2 regions of the Cryobacterium sp. Sr3 genome follow, and region 1 is predicted to be linked to the other one. Evidence: predicted binding sites of a transcription regulator. Region 1 holds the regulator's gene; the other holds the start of a gene.
What was found. The regulator LexA, encoded in region 1, represses DNA repair genes until DNA is damaged. The targets are predictions, from matches to a motif close to TCGAACANNTGTTCGA.

Region 2: the regulator LexA is predicted to act here: its motif matches at 2,714-2,729, upstream of E3N94_RS15390 (DUF222 domain-containing protein).

The regions. Positions count from the first base shown of each region.
Region 1 covers NZ_SOFA01000032.1:30,996-36,143, reverse strand. The annotation lists gene E3N94_RS08840 (methylenetetrahydrofolate reductase) at 1-480, shown strand, start outside; gene metE (5-methyltetrahydropteroyltriglutamate--homocysteine S-methyltransferase) at 477-2,819, shown strand; gene lexA (transcriptional repressor LexA) at 3,013-3,717, opposite strand; gene E3N94_RS08825 (LysM peptidoglycan-binding domain-containing protein) at 4,001-4,357, shown strand; gene E3N94_RS08820 (histidinol-phosphate transaminase) at 4,407-5,148, shown strand, end outside.
Region 2 covers NZ_SOFA01000046.1:70,614-75,761, forward strand. The annotation lists gene E3N94_RS15370 (sensor histidine kinase) at 1-75, shown strand, start outside; gene E3N94_RS15375 (response regulator) at 68-772, shown strand; gene E3N94_RS15380 (DinB family protein) at 823-1,335, opposite strand; gene E3N94_RS15385 (hypothetical protein) at 1,472-1,939, opposite strand; gene E3N94_RS15390 (DUF222 domain-containing protein) at 1,946-2,650, opposite strand; gene E3N94_RS15395 (DapH/DapD/GlmU-related protein) at 2,764-3,354, opposite strand; tRNA gene E3N94_RS15400 (tRNA-Lys) at 3,388-3,463, opposite strand; gene E3N94_RS15405 (inositol monophosphatase family protein) at 3,587-4,441, shown strand; gene E3N94_RS15410 (septum formation family protein) at 4,445-4,996, shown strand; gene E3N94_RS15415 (Rrf2 family transcriptional regulator) at 5,019-5,148, shown strand, end outside.

The DNA of each region.
Region 1 (5,148 bases):
CCGAACGGCCACCCGCGCTCCCGGTCGGCCACCCAGGACATCGACGCGCTCCTGGCCAAGCAGGCCGCCGGCGCCAACCTGGCGATCACGCAACTCTTCTTTCACGCCGACCACTACCTCAGCTTCATCCTGCGAGCCCGTGCCGCCGGGGTCGAATTCCCGATCCTGCCCGGGATCATGCCGGTCACGAGCCCGGCCCGCCTGCGCCGCATCCTCGAGTTGTCCGGCGAGGAACTGCCGTCCGAGCTGGCGATCGCGCTCGAGGTGGAGCCGACGAAGGAAGGCCAGCGTGAGATCGGCATCCGTCAGGCCACCGAACTGGCCCGGCAACTCATCGCCGGCGGTGCCCCCGGGCTGCACCTCTACGCCTTCAACCAGCACGAGACCGTGCTCGCCGTGCTCGACGGCTGCGGTCTGCTCACCCCCACCCTGCCTGCTTCCGCACTGCCTGCCCCTCACCCCGTCAAGGAGAACTCATGACCCACACTTCCGCCTTTCCCGCCTTTCCCGCCGGCACCATCCTGGGCTACCCGCGCATCGGGCCGCGCCGCCAACTGAAGAAGGCCGTCGAAGCGTTCTGGGCCGGATCGGTCAGCGCCGACGAGCTCGAAGCGACCGCGGCCGCCCTGCGCCAGAGCACCAGGAAGCGCCTCGTGCAGCTGGGACTCGGCCGGGACGACTCGTCCATCCCGGAATCCTTCTCCTACTACGACCAGATGTTGGATGCCCTGAGCACGGTGAGCGCCGTCCCCGCCCGGTTCGCGCATCTGCGGGGCGCGGACGGCCACCTCGACCTGGCCGGCTACTTCACCCTCGCCCGCGGCGAAGGGGAGAATCCGCCGCTGGAGATGACCAAATGGTTCGACACCAACTACCACTACCTGGTGCCGGAGATCGGCCCCGAGACCGAGTTCACCCTCGCCGGCACCCGCCTGGTGCGCGAGTTCGAGGAGGCGAAGGCGGCCGGATTCCTGACCCGGCCCGTCATCGTCGGCCCGGTCACCTTCCTGCTGCTGAGCAAGCCCAGCGACGAGGCCCCGGCCGGATTCAGTCCGCTTGACCGCCTCGACGACCTTGTGCCGGTCTACGCCGCCCTCCTGCAGCGGCTGCGCGCCGCTGGAGCCGAATGGGTGCAGCTCGACGAGCCTGCCCTGGTCAGCGAGAGCATCGACATCCCGAGAACGGATGCCCTCGCCGGCCTCCGCTTCGCCTACAACACCCTCGGCGCCGTCGCCGAGCGTCCGGCCCTGTTTGTCGCCGCGCCGTACGGCAGCCTCGACGACGCCCTACCCGTTCTTGCCATCACCCCGGTGGAAGCCATCGGGCTTGACCTCGTGCGGGGAAGCGTGCCGGCGGAGACCCCCGGACTCGACACGACCACTCTCGTGGCTGGCGTCATTGACGGCCACAATATCTGGCGCGGCGACCTGGCCGCCGCCTTCGACACGGCGGCCGGCCTGGTCCGCCTCTCGCCGCGGATCTCGGTTTCCACCTCTACCTCGCTGCTGCACGTTCCCCACGACGTCGACGACGAATCGGCGCTGGACGACGACCTGAAGACCTGGCTGGCCTTTGCGGATCAGAAGGTCGCGCAGGTTGCCACACTCGCCCGCGGCCTCAGTCTGGGTCGCCGTGCCATCGAGATCGACCTCTCTGCGGCCTCCGCGGCCCTCGACGCGCGGGGGGTGGCTCCCGGAGTCCACGATGGCGCCGTTCGGGTGCGCGCCGACGCGCTCGCTCCGGGCGACTTCACCCGGGGCGCCTACGCAGCCCGAGTGGCAGCCCAGGAGATGGCCCTCGGGCTGCCGTTCCTGCCGACGACCACGATCGGATCCTTCCCGCAGACCGGGGACATCCGTCGGGCCAGGGCGCAGCTGGTACGGGGGGTGCTGAGCACCGCGGACTACCGGGACCTGATGCGCGCCGAAATCCGTCGGGTCGTCTCGCTGCAGGAAGACATCGGCCTCGACGTGATCGTGCACGGGGAGCCGGAACGCAACGACATGGTGCAGTACTTCGCCGAGAACCTGGACGGCTTCGCGGTCACCGAGAACGGCTGGGTGCAGTCCTATGGCAGCCGGTGTGTGCGCCCGTCGATCCTCTGGGGTGACGTGTCCCGGCCGCGGCCCATCACGGTCGAGTGGTCGGCGTTCACGCAGGGGCTGACGCCCAAGCCCGTCAAGGGGATGCTCACCGGTCCGGTCACGATCCTCGCGTGGTCGTTCGTGCGCGACGACCAGCCGCTGGGCGAGACGGCCAGGCAGGTGGCCCTGGCCCTCCGGGACGAGATCGCCGACCTGGAGTCGGCCGGCATTCAGATCGTCCAGGTCGACGAGCCCGCGCTGCGGGAGCTGCTGCCGTTGAAGCAGAAGGACCAGGCGGAATACCTCGACTGGTCGGTGGGGTCCTTCCGCCTGGCGACGGCCGGTGCGGCCGCGGCCACCCAGATCCACACCCACCTCTGCTACTCGGAGTTCGGGGTGGTCATCGACGCGATCCGCAACCTGGACGCCGATGTGACCAGCATCGAGGCGGCACGCTCTCGCATGGAGGTGGTGGGCGATATCCGGTCCCAGGGCTTCGACCACGGTATCGGCCCGGGAGTGTGGGACATCCACTCGCCGCGTGTGCCGAGCGTGTCCGAACTCACCGACCTGCTCGAGCGCGCCGCGGCGGCCATCCCGGCCACCCGGCTCTGGGTGAACCCCGACTGCGGCCTCAAAACCCGCGGCTACACCGAAACCGTCCAGTCCCTGCACAACATGCTCGCCGCCACCCGCATCCTCCGCGCCCGCCTGACCTCCTCCGTCTCCGCCTGACCCCGCCTCCACCCACACAAAAGCCGGGCACGACACCAAGAACAGTGTTCGTGCCCGGCCCACAAGACCCGGCTCACAAGACCCGACCGAAATAACCATGGTGACTCAACACGCGCGCGTCTCCACGACGCTGGTCGAAACCGTCGAGACCAAGAGTCGGCCTGAAATGCTGATGTGCTTGAGTGCTGATGCCCTAAACCGACCGCAGCACTGCCACAACCTTCCCCAGAATCTCGGCGTGATCGCCGACGATGGGTTCGAAGTTGGTGTTGCGGGGCAGTAGCCAGGTGTGCCCGTCGCGCTGGCGGAAGACCTTGACGGTTGCCTCGTTGTCGAGCATGGCTGCAACGATTTCACCGTTTTCGGCGGTCTTCTGCTGCCGCACGACGACCCAGTCGCCGTCCATTATGGCGGCGTCGATCATCGATTCGCCCGACACCTTGAGCATGAACAGATCGCCCTTGCCCACCAGCTGGCGGGGTAGCGGGAAAATCTCGTCGATCTGCTGTTCGGCGGTGATCGGGATGCCGGCGGCGATGCGACCGACGAGCGGAACCATGGCGGCGTCGCCGACCTGCACTCCGGTGTGGAAACTTTCCGAGGCTCCGGCCGTCGTGTCTTCGGGCGACTGCGGAATCTCGATGAGCACCTCCAGTGCTCGGGGACGGTTCGGGTCTCGGCGGAGGTAACCGCTCAGTTCCAGCTGGTTGAGCTGGTGGGTGACGCTCGACAGTGACGACAGGCCGACGGCGTCGCCGATCTCGCGCATGCTCGGCGGATAGCCGCGTTGGCTGACCGAGCGCTGGATGACGTCGAGGATGGCGAGCTGCTTCTCGCTGAGGCTCTTGCGCCGTCTGGTGCCGCCCTTGTCGCGGGGACCGCTGGTGTTCTGTGCCACGTTCGTCGCTCCTCGTTTTGATTGATGCGCTGGCAGCAAGCAGCGAATGCCGCCGATTCACGCGAATGTCGGGGGTGCCTGATTGAGTGTCAATCAACAATCGAAACTGTATCCGCGTTGAGCTCATTAAACAAACATGTATTCGAGTGGGTCGGAATAAATATTGCAGAAACTACCGAATAAAGCTTGATTGTTCGAATAATCGAATATACATTCGGAACATAAGTTCGCATCCGGCTCTCCCGGCCGAGAGTCGGATGCGTCTTCTCACAGGAGGTATCACATGAGCACTGCACTTGAACGAGGCGCCCCCATCGCGACCGGACGCACCCGGCTCCGACTCACCCGGCGCGGTCGCATCGTTTTCACGTCCCTGGCTGCCTTTCCGCTCGTGGCCGTGGCCCTGGCCGTCGCCCTCAACGGAGGCATCGCCGCCGCCGAGAACTCGACCGTCGCTCACGTGGCCTCGGCCTTCGACTACGTCACCATCAAGTCGGGGCAGTCGCTCTGGCAACTTGCCGAGACAATCGCGCCCACGTCCGATCCGCGCGAGGTGATCGCCGAGATTGTGAGCCTCAATCAGCTGCCGTCCGACAGCGTGCAGCCCGGTCAGCGGCTGGCGCTTCCGAACGACCTGTGAACTACCCGCGGCGAGCCCCCGCCGGTCTCACCCCGGTAATATTGGGGGAGTGACCAGTCTCAACGATCTGCCCCTTCGCGATAATCTGCGCGGACTCACTCCCTATGGGGCGCCGCAGTTGCACGTGCCGGTGGCTCTCAACGTGAACGAGAACACCCACGGCATCCCGGCTGAGGTGGCGCAGGACATCGTGGCGGCGTTGGCCGTGGCGGTCACGACCGTGAACCGATACCCCGATCGGGAGTTCACCGAGCTGCGGGATTCCCTCGCCCGTTATCTCGGTCACGGCCTCACCCGAAAGAACATCTGGGCCGCCAACGGTTCCAACGAGGTTCTTCAGCAGGTGCTGCAGGCCTTCGGCGGCCCGGGTCGGTCCGTGCTCGGCTTCGCGCCGACCTACTCCATGTACCCTCTGCTGGCCTCCGGCACCGGCACCCGCTGGATCGCGGGCGGTCGTGACGCAAAGTTCGAACTCTCCCCGGCCACGGCGCTCGAGTGGGTCGACCGGGTTGCCCCTGACCTCGTCTTCCTCTGCTCGCCGAACAACCCCACCGGCACGCCCCTGTCCCTGGAAACGATCGCGGCCGTCTACGATGCGAGCGACGGCATCGTTGTCGTCGACGAGGCGTACGCCGAGTTCGGGACGGATGACGCGCCAACCGCCCTGAGCCTGCTTCCCGGCCGGGAGCGCCTGCTGGTGTCCCGCACCATGAGCAAGGCGTTCGCCTTCGCCGGTGTGCGCGTCGGCTATCTGGCCGCCGATCCCGCCGTGACGGATGCCCTCCGCCTGG
Region 2 (5,148 bases), on a different contig from region 1:
CCCCGGCAGCCGGAGGAGCCCGCTGCGGGCATCGAACCCGACCTCGCGGCGACGATGGGCGGGTCGCATGACTGACCGGGACATCCGGGTGCTCGTCGTCGAAGACGAAGCCATTGCGGCCGAGGCGCACGCCGCCTACCTCGGGCGTTTGACCGGTTTCGTGCACGCGGGCACCGTCGGCGACGGCCATTCCGCCCTGCGCGCCCTGGCTACGGCCGTCACCGCGGGGCAGCCCATCGATCTGGTGCTGATGGATATGACCCTGCCCGACCTGCACGGCCTCGACGTGAGCCGACGGATGCGCGCGGCCGGCCTGACCACGGACATCATCGCCATCACGGCGGTGCGCGAACTGCACATCGTGCGCGGCGCCGTGGCGGCCGGCATTGTTCAATACCTGATCAAGCCGTTCACCTATTCGACCTTCGCGCAGAAGCTGGTGCAGTATCGGGACTTTCGGCTTCAGCTGGGCGGCCTGTCCGCGATGACCAGCCAGACCGACGTGGACCTGGCGTTCGCGAGCCTGCGCACGCCCACCGAGCTGCCGCGGCCGAAGGGTCTGTCCGAGGGCACCCTGGGCGCGGTGATCGAGTTCCTGAAGCTGCAAACCGTTCCGGTCTCCTCCAGCGAGGTGATGGAGCAGCTCGGCATTTCTCGGGTGACCGCCCGGCGCTACCTTGAGCATCTGGCCGACACCGGCTCGCTCGAGCGGTCGCCGCGCTACGGCACGCCGGGGCGGCCAGAGAACGAATACGTCTGGAAGCGGCTGTAGCGCGCACGTGCAGTCACGGCCGCGCGGTGAGCACTCCCGGCGTGGCTCTCTCAGCGGCCGGCGCGCTCCGCCAGGCCGCGCACGCAGGCGGCCTGGCCGGCGTGCTGCAGGTCGTCGGAGAGCACGCTGACCAGGCGCACCGCGAGTGTGACCGGCGGGGTCCAGCGGGTGTCGACGACCCGGGAGAAATCTGCCGTGGTGAGAGTGGGCAGCCAGGCGATGGTGCGGGCGTGCACCGCGTCGAGATAGCCTGCCAGAACGGATGCGCCGGCGCGCACCTGCCCAACCTCCTCGGCGGTTTGGCCGTAGCCGGTGGCCGCCCGCGCGAAGGGAAACGCGAACCTGTCGGCCCAGCCGGCGCTGTCCCAGAGCTGGTCCTCGTTCATCAGCTCGGCCAGGTGGTCATCCTGCACCCGGGTCAGGTGCCAGATCAACCACGCGATGCTGTTCGCCTCCGGGTCGGGCCGGAAGGTCAGCAGCTCTTCGTCGGCATCCACGAGCACGACATGCACGATGCTCCGGACACGTGCGTAGGCCTCGGCGATCAGGTAGCTCGACAGCATCGGTTCTCCTTACGCCGAGTGCCTCGTCAGTGCCTCGGTTGGTGGCCCCGATGTGTCCCGCGTCGGAGCCAGAGTAGCCCCGGCTTGCTACCTGGCGGTGGTCGAGCCTGTCGAGGCCCACCGCCCAGCAGCTGGATTACGGTTGCGCCCGTTTGCTCGGGAGTGCGATCAGGGTTTGTTCGGGGTCGACTCCGACCGGCGGCCGGAGCCAGTAGTCGTTACCGGTGCGGATGATGCTCCAGTGCTGATTATGCAACAGCAGGTGGTGCGGGTGGCAGAGCAGTACCCCGTCGGCGGGGTCGGTGTAGCCGTTGTCTTTCACCCATTCGTTAATGTGGTGGGCCTCGCTCCAGGCTGGTGATTTGTCGCAGTCGACCCAGCGGCATCCGCCGTCGCGAACGCCCATTGCGGCCCGCTGGGCTTCGGTGAAGAGGCGTTCGTCGCGGCCGACGTTGATGATGTCGCCGGATTCACTGAACTGGATGCCGCGGGTTCCGGTGTCGCAGAGGAGCCGGTCGATGGTGTCCTGCGAGATCGGGACCGGGTTTCCCTCGATCTGCCCTGCCTGACCCGCCTGACCCGTTTCGAGGGCCGTTCCGGCCACGATCACTCAAACCGACGGGCGGCGGCCACCGAACACCCGCCCCTGGTCGGCCTCACCGGCGATCTTCAGCAGCTGCACGAAGGCATCCGCGGCGATCTGATCCGTGCTGCGCGAGTCATCCTGCAGGCGTTTCGCCCACGCCGCCTTCTCCTTGTCGACGAAACGCACGCCTCCGCGGCGAGGGTCGGTGACCGAATCGAAGACGGAGAGCACGAATTCGCCGTCTTCGGGAGCGAAGAGCCCATTCAGGCGCACCTTGCCGTTTCCCAGCCGGTACACCTTCAGGAACCGGTCGTCGTAGGCCTGCTTCTCCCGAGCGGCAATGCCGGCTTCGTCGAGGCGGTCGCGCATTCGTCTCGCGAGTTTGAAGACGTGGTCCGCGTTCAGAGTTGAGGCCATCATCGAGCCGACCGCGACGAGCTTGAACGCGTCGTTCTTCGTCGAGCCGGTCACCTTCTGGATCAACGCCTGAGGCGAGAGGAACCCCTGCTGCGCGGCCAGACCGGAGTGGCCCGGTTCCAGCCGCGAACGCCGGGCGATGGTCGCCGCCATCCGCGCCGAACGGGTGTCGAGGAGGCGGCGAGCAGCCGCGATCGGCCTCTGACCGGCCAGCACCTCAGCATCGGCGAGGGCCTTATTTTCGGCGAAAACGGAACCGAGGAGGGCGACGGCATCCGTTGCCTGCCTGAGGTCATCCGCGGTGGTTGTCATGTTTCGAAACTAGCAAACATGACATACAGAGTTGAGAGTCTGTCACTTATCTATGGAAGTTTCTAGAAGTCATGTTCGAGGCCTGCGCGGCCACTCCACCCTCTTCCGGTCGGCTAGCCCTCCAGCGACCTGATCAGACGAGCCGGCACGCCACCATGGACGGTGTTGGGCTCGACGTCCTTGGTCACTACACTGCCGGCAGCCACGATTGCCCCGTTGCCGATCGTGACACCGGGCAGGATTGTGGCGAAAGCACCGATCCACGCGCCGTCGCCGACATGGATCGGCTTGGTTACCAGTGGGCCGACTCGGAACTCGCTGGGTCCGATCTCATGCGTACTTGTGACGAAGCGGACGCCCTGGGCCACAGCCGCGCGCCCGATGACCACACGCTCATTTCCGTCGAAGTAGCAGCCCTCATTCACGAACGCGCCGGGTTTTAGAACGACCATTCTGGAGCCAAAGGTGACCCCCTTCAGCACTCTGGAACTTCTGACGTTCATTCCGGCGAGGTGGAGCAGCCGAGACCGATGCGCTCCATTGACGATCAGCGGTGTAGCCAGGAGCCAATTAACGATGATGTCGTGCCAAATTCGCACCGCGTGGGGTCTGTCTTTGGTGGCTCGTGCAGCTCTGATTTTTTCCGCCTGACGATGAAGGTGCTGTTGACTGGATATCAGGCTACCGGGTACAGAAAAGGCCAAGCCTCGTTTGGAACGAGCCTGGCCTTTTTCTGATGGTGCACCCCCCCGGACTTGAACCGGGAACCCACTGATTAAGAGTCAGTTGCTCTGCCAATTGAGCTAGAGGTGCGTGTTTCTCTACTCTCCGACCCAGGGTGACCCGAACCGACTCTAGATACTAACAGCACGATTACCTTCGGCGCCAATCGCGGTACAAACCGGAGAGTCGCGCCAAAATTACTAGTCTTGGTCTGTGACCCAGCCCCAGAAGTACTCCCTCGATGACGACCTCCAGCTCGCGACCGAGCTCGCCGATCTGGCCGACGCGATCTCGCGCGACCGGTTCACCGCGATGGACCTCGTCGTGACGACCAAACCCGACCGCACCCCGGTGACGGATGCCGACCAGGCCGTGGAGCGCGCGATCCGGACCGCCCTGGCCGAGCGGCGCCCGGCCGACGGCATCCTCGGTGAGGAATTCGGCACCGAGGGCACCAGCGTGCGGCAATGGATCATCGATCCGATCGACGGCACAGCCGGTTTCCTGCGCGGCATCCCGATCTGGGGCACTCTGATCGCCCTCGCCGTCGATGGCGATCCGGTGGTGGGGATGGCGAGCTCCCCAGCCCTCGGCAAGCGTTGGTGGGCGCGCACCGGCGGCGGCGCCTGGATGACCGACGAGCGCACGCCGGGCGCCGACCCCGTGCGCCTGGCCGTGTCCGGCGTGGCCAAGCTCGCCGACGCCTCGCTCAGCTACAACAGCATCCAGCAGTGGGACCAGACCGGGCACCTCGACGAGCTGATCACACTGTCCCGCCAGGTCTGGCGCACCCGCGCCTACGGCGACATGTGGTCGTACATGCTCCTCGCCGAGGGTCTGCTCGACATCGTCGCGGAACACGACCTGCAGCCCTACGATCTCGCGGCCCTGGCCCCGATCGTGCAGGAGGCCGGTGGCCGGTTCTCCTCCGCCGACGGCCGGCCCGGCCCCTGGCACGGCAGCGCTCTGGCTACCAACAGCCTGCTGCACGAGCCGGCTCTGCGGGCCCTCGGCTCAGCGACCACCACCACGGATGCACCCGCGTCCCCGAGCGCGCCGACCCGCTAACCGATGATCCCGCCGCGCACGCACCCCGGAACCCTGACCCTGCTGATCGCTGCGGCCAGCGTCCTGACCGCCAGCCTCACCGGCTGCAGCGTGATCGGCGACATGCTGCCGACGCCGGTCCGCAACGTGGCTGCCGTGCCGGCATCCGCTCTCGGAGAGGTCACCGCTGTGGCCGACCTTCTCGTCGGAGACTGCCTGCGTGAGGTTTCGGAGGGACTGGACGTGAACGCATCGATCGTTCCGCGGGTTTCATGCGACGAGAGCCACGAGTTCGAGGTATTCGCCCGGTTCCCGGTGCCGGGCGACGCCTTCCCCGGCGACAACGCCGTGACCGCAGTGGCGGAAACCGGCTGCGGTTCCCTGTTCGAGGACTTCGTGCTGCTCGAGTACCGGGCATCGAGTCTGGATTTCGCCTACCTCACCCCCACGGCGCAGAGCTGGGCCGACGCCGACGTCCTGGCCAGCCCGAACGGCCCGGGCAGCCGCGACGTCTCGTGCCTGATCACCGACCCGGCCGGCGCCGTGACCGGCACCCTGGCCGGCGCATCGCGCTGACCCGCGGCCATACTGTTGACCCATGAGGATCAATGCCTTCTCGGATGTCTCCCTGCGAGCGCTCATGTTCCTGGCGACGCTCCCCGACGGCGAGCTTCAGACCTCGCGGGTCATCGCCGAGGCGGTGGCCACCCCGTACAGCCATGTCAGCA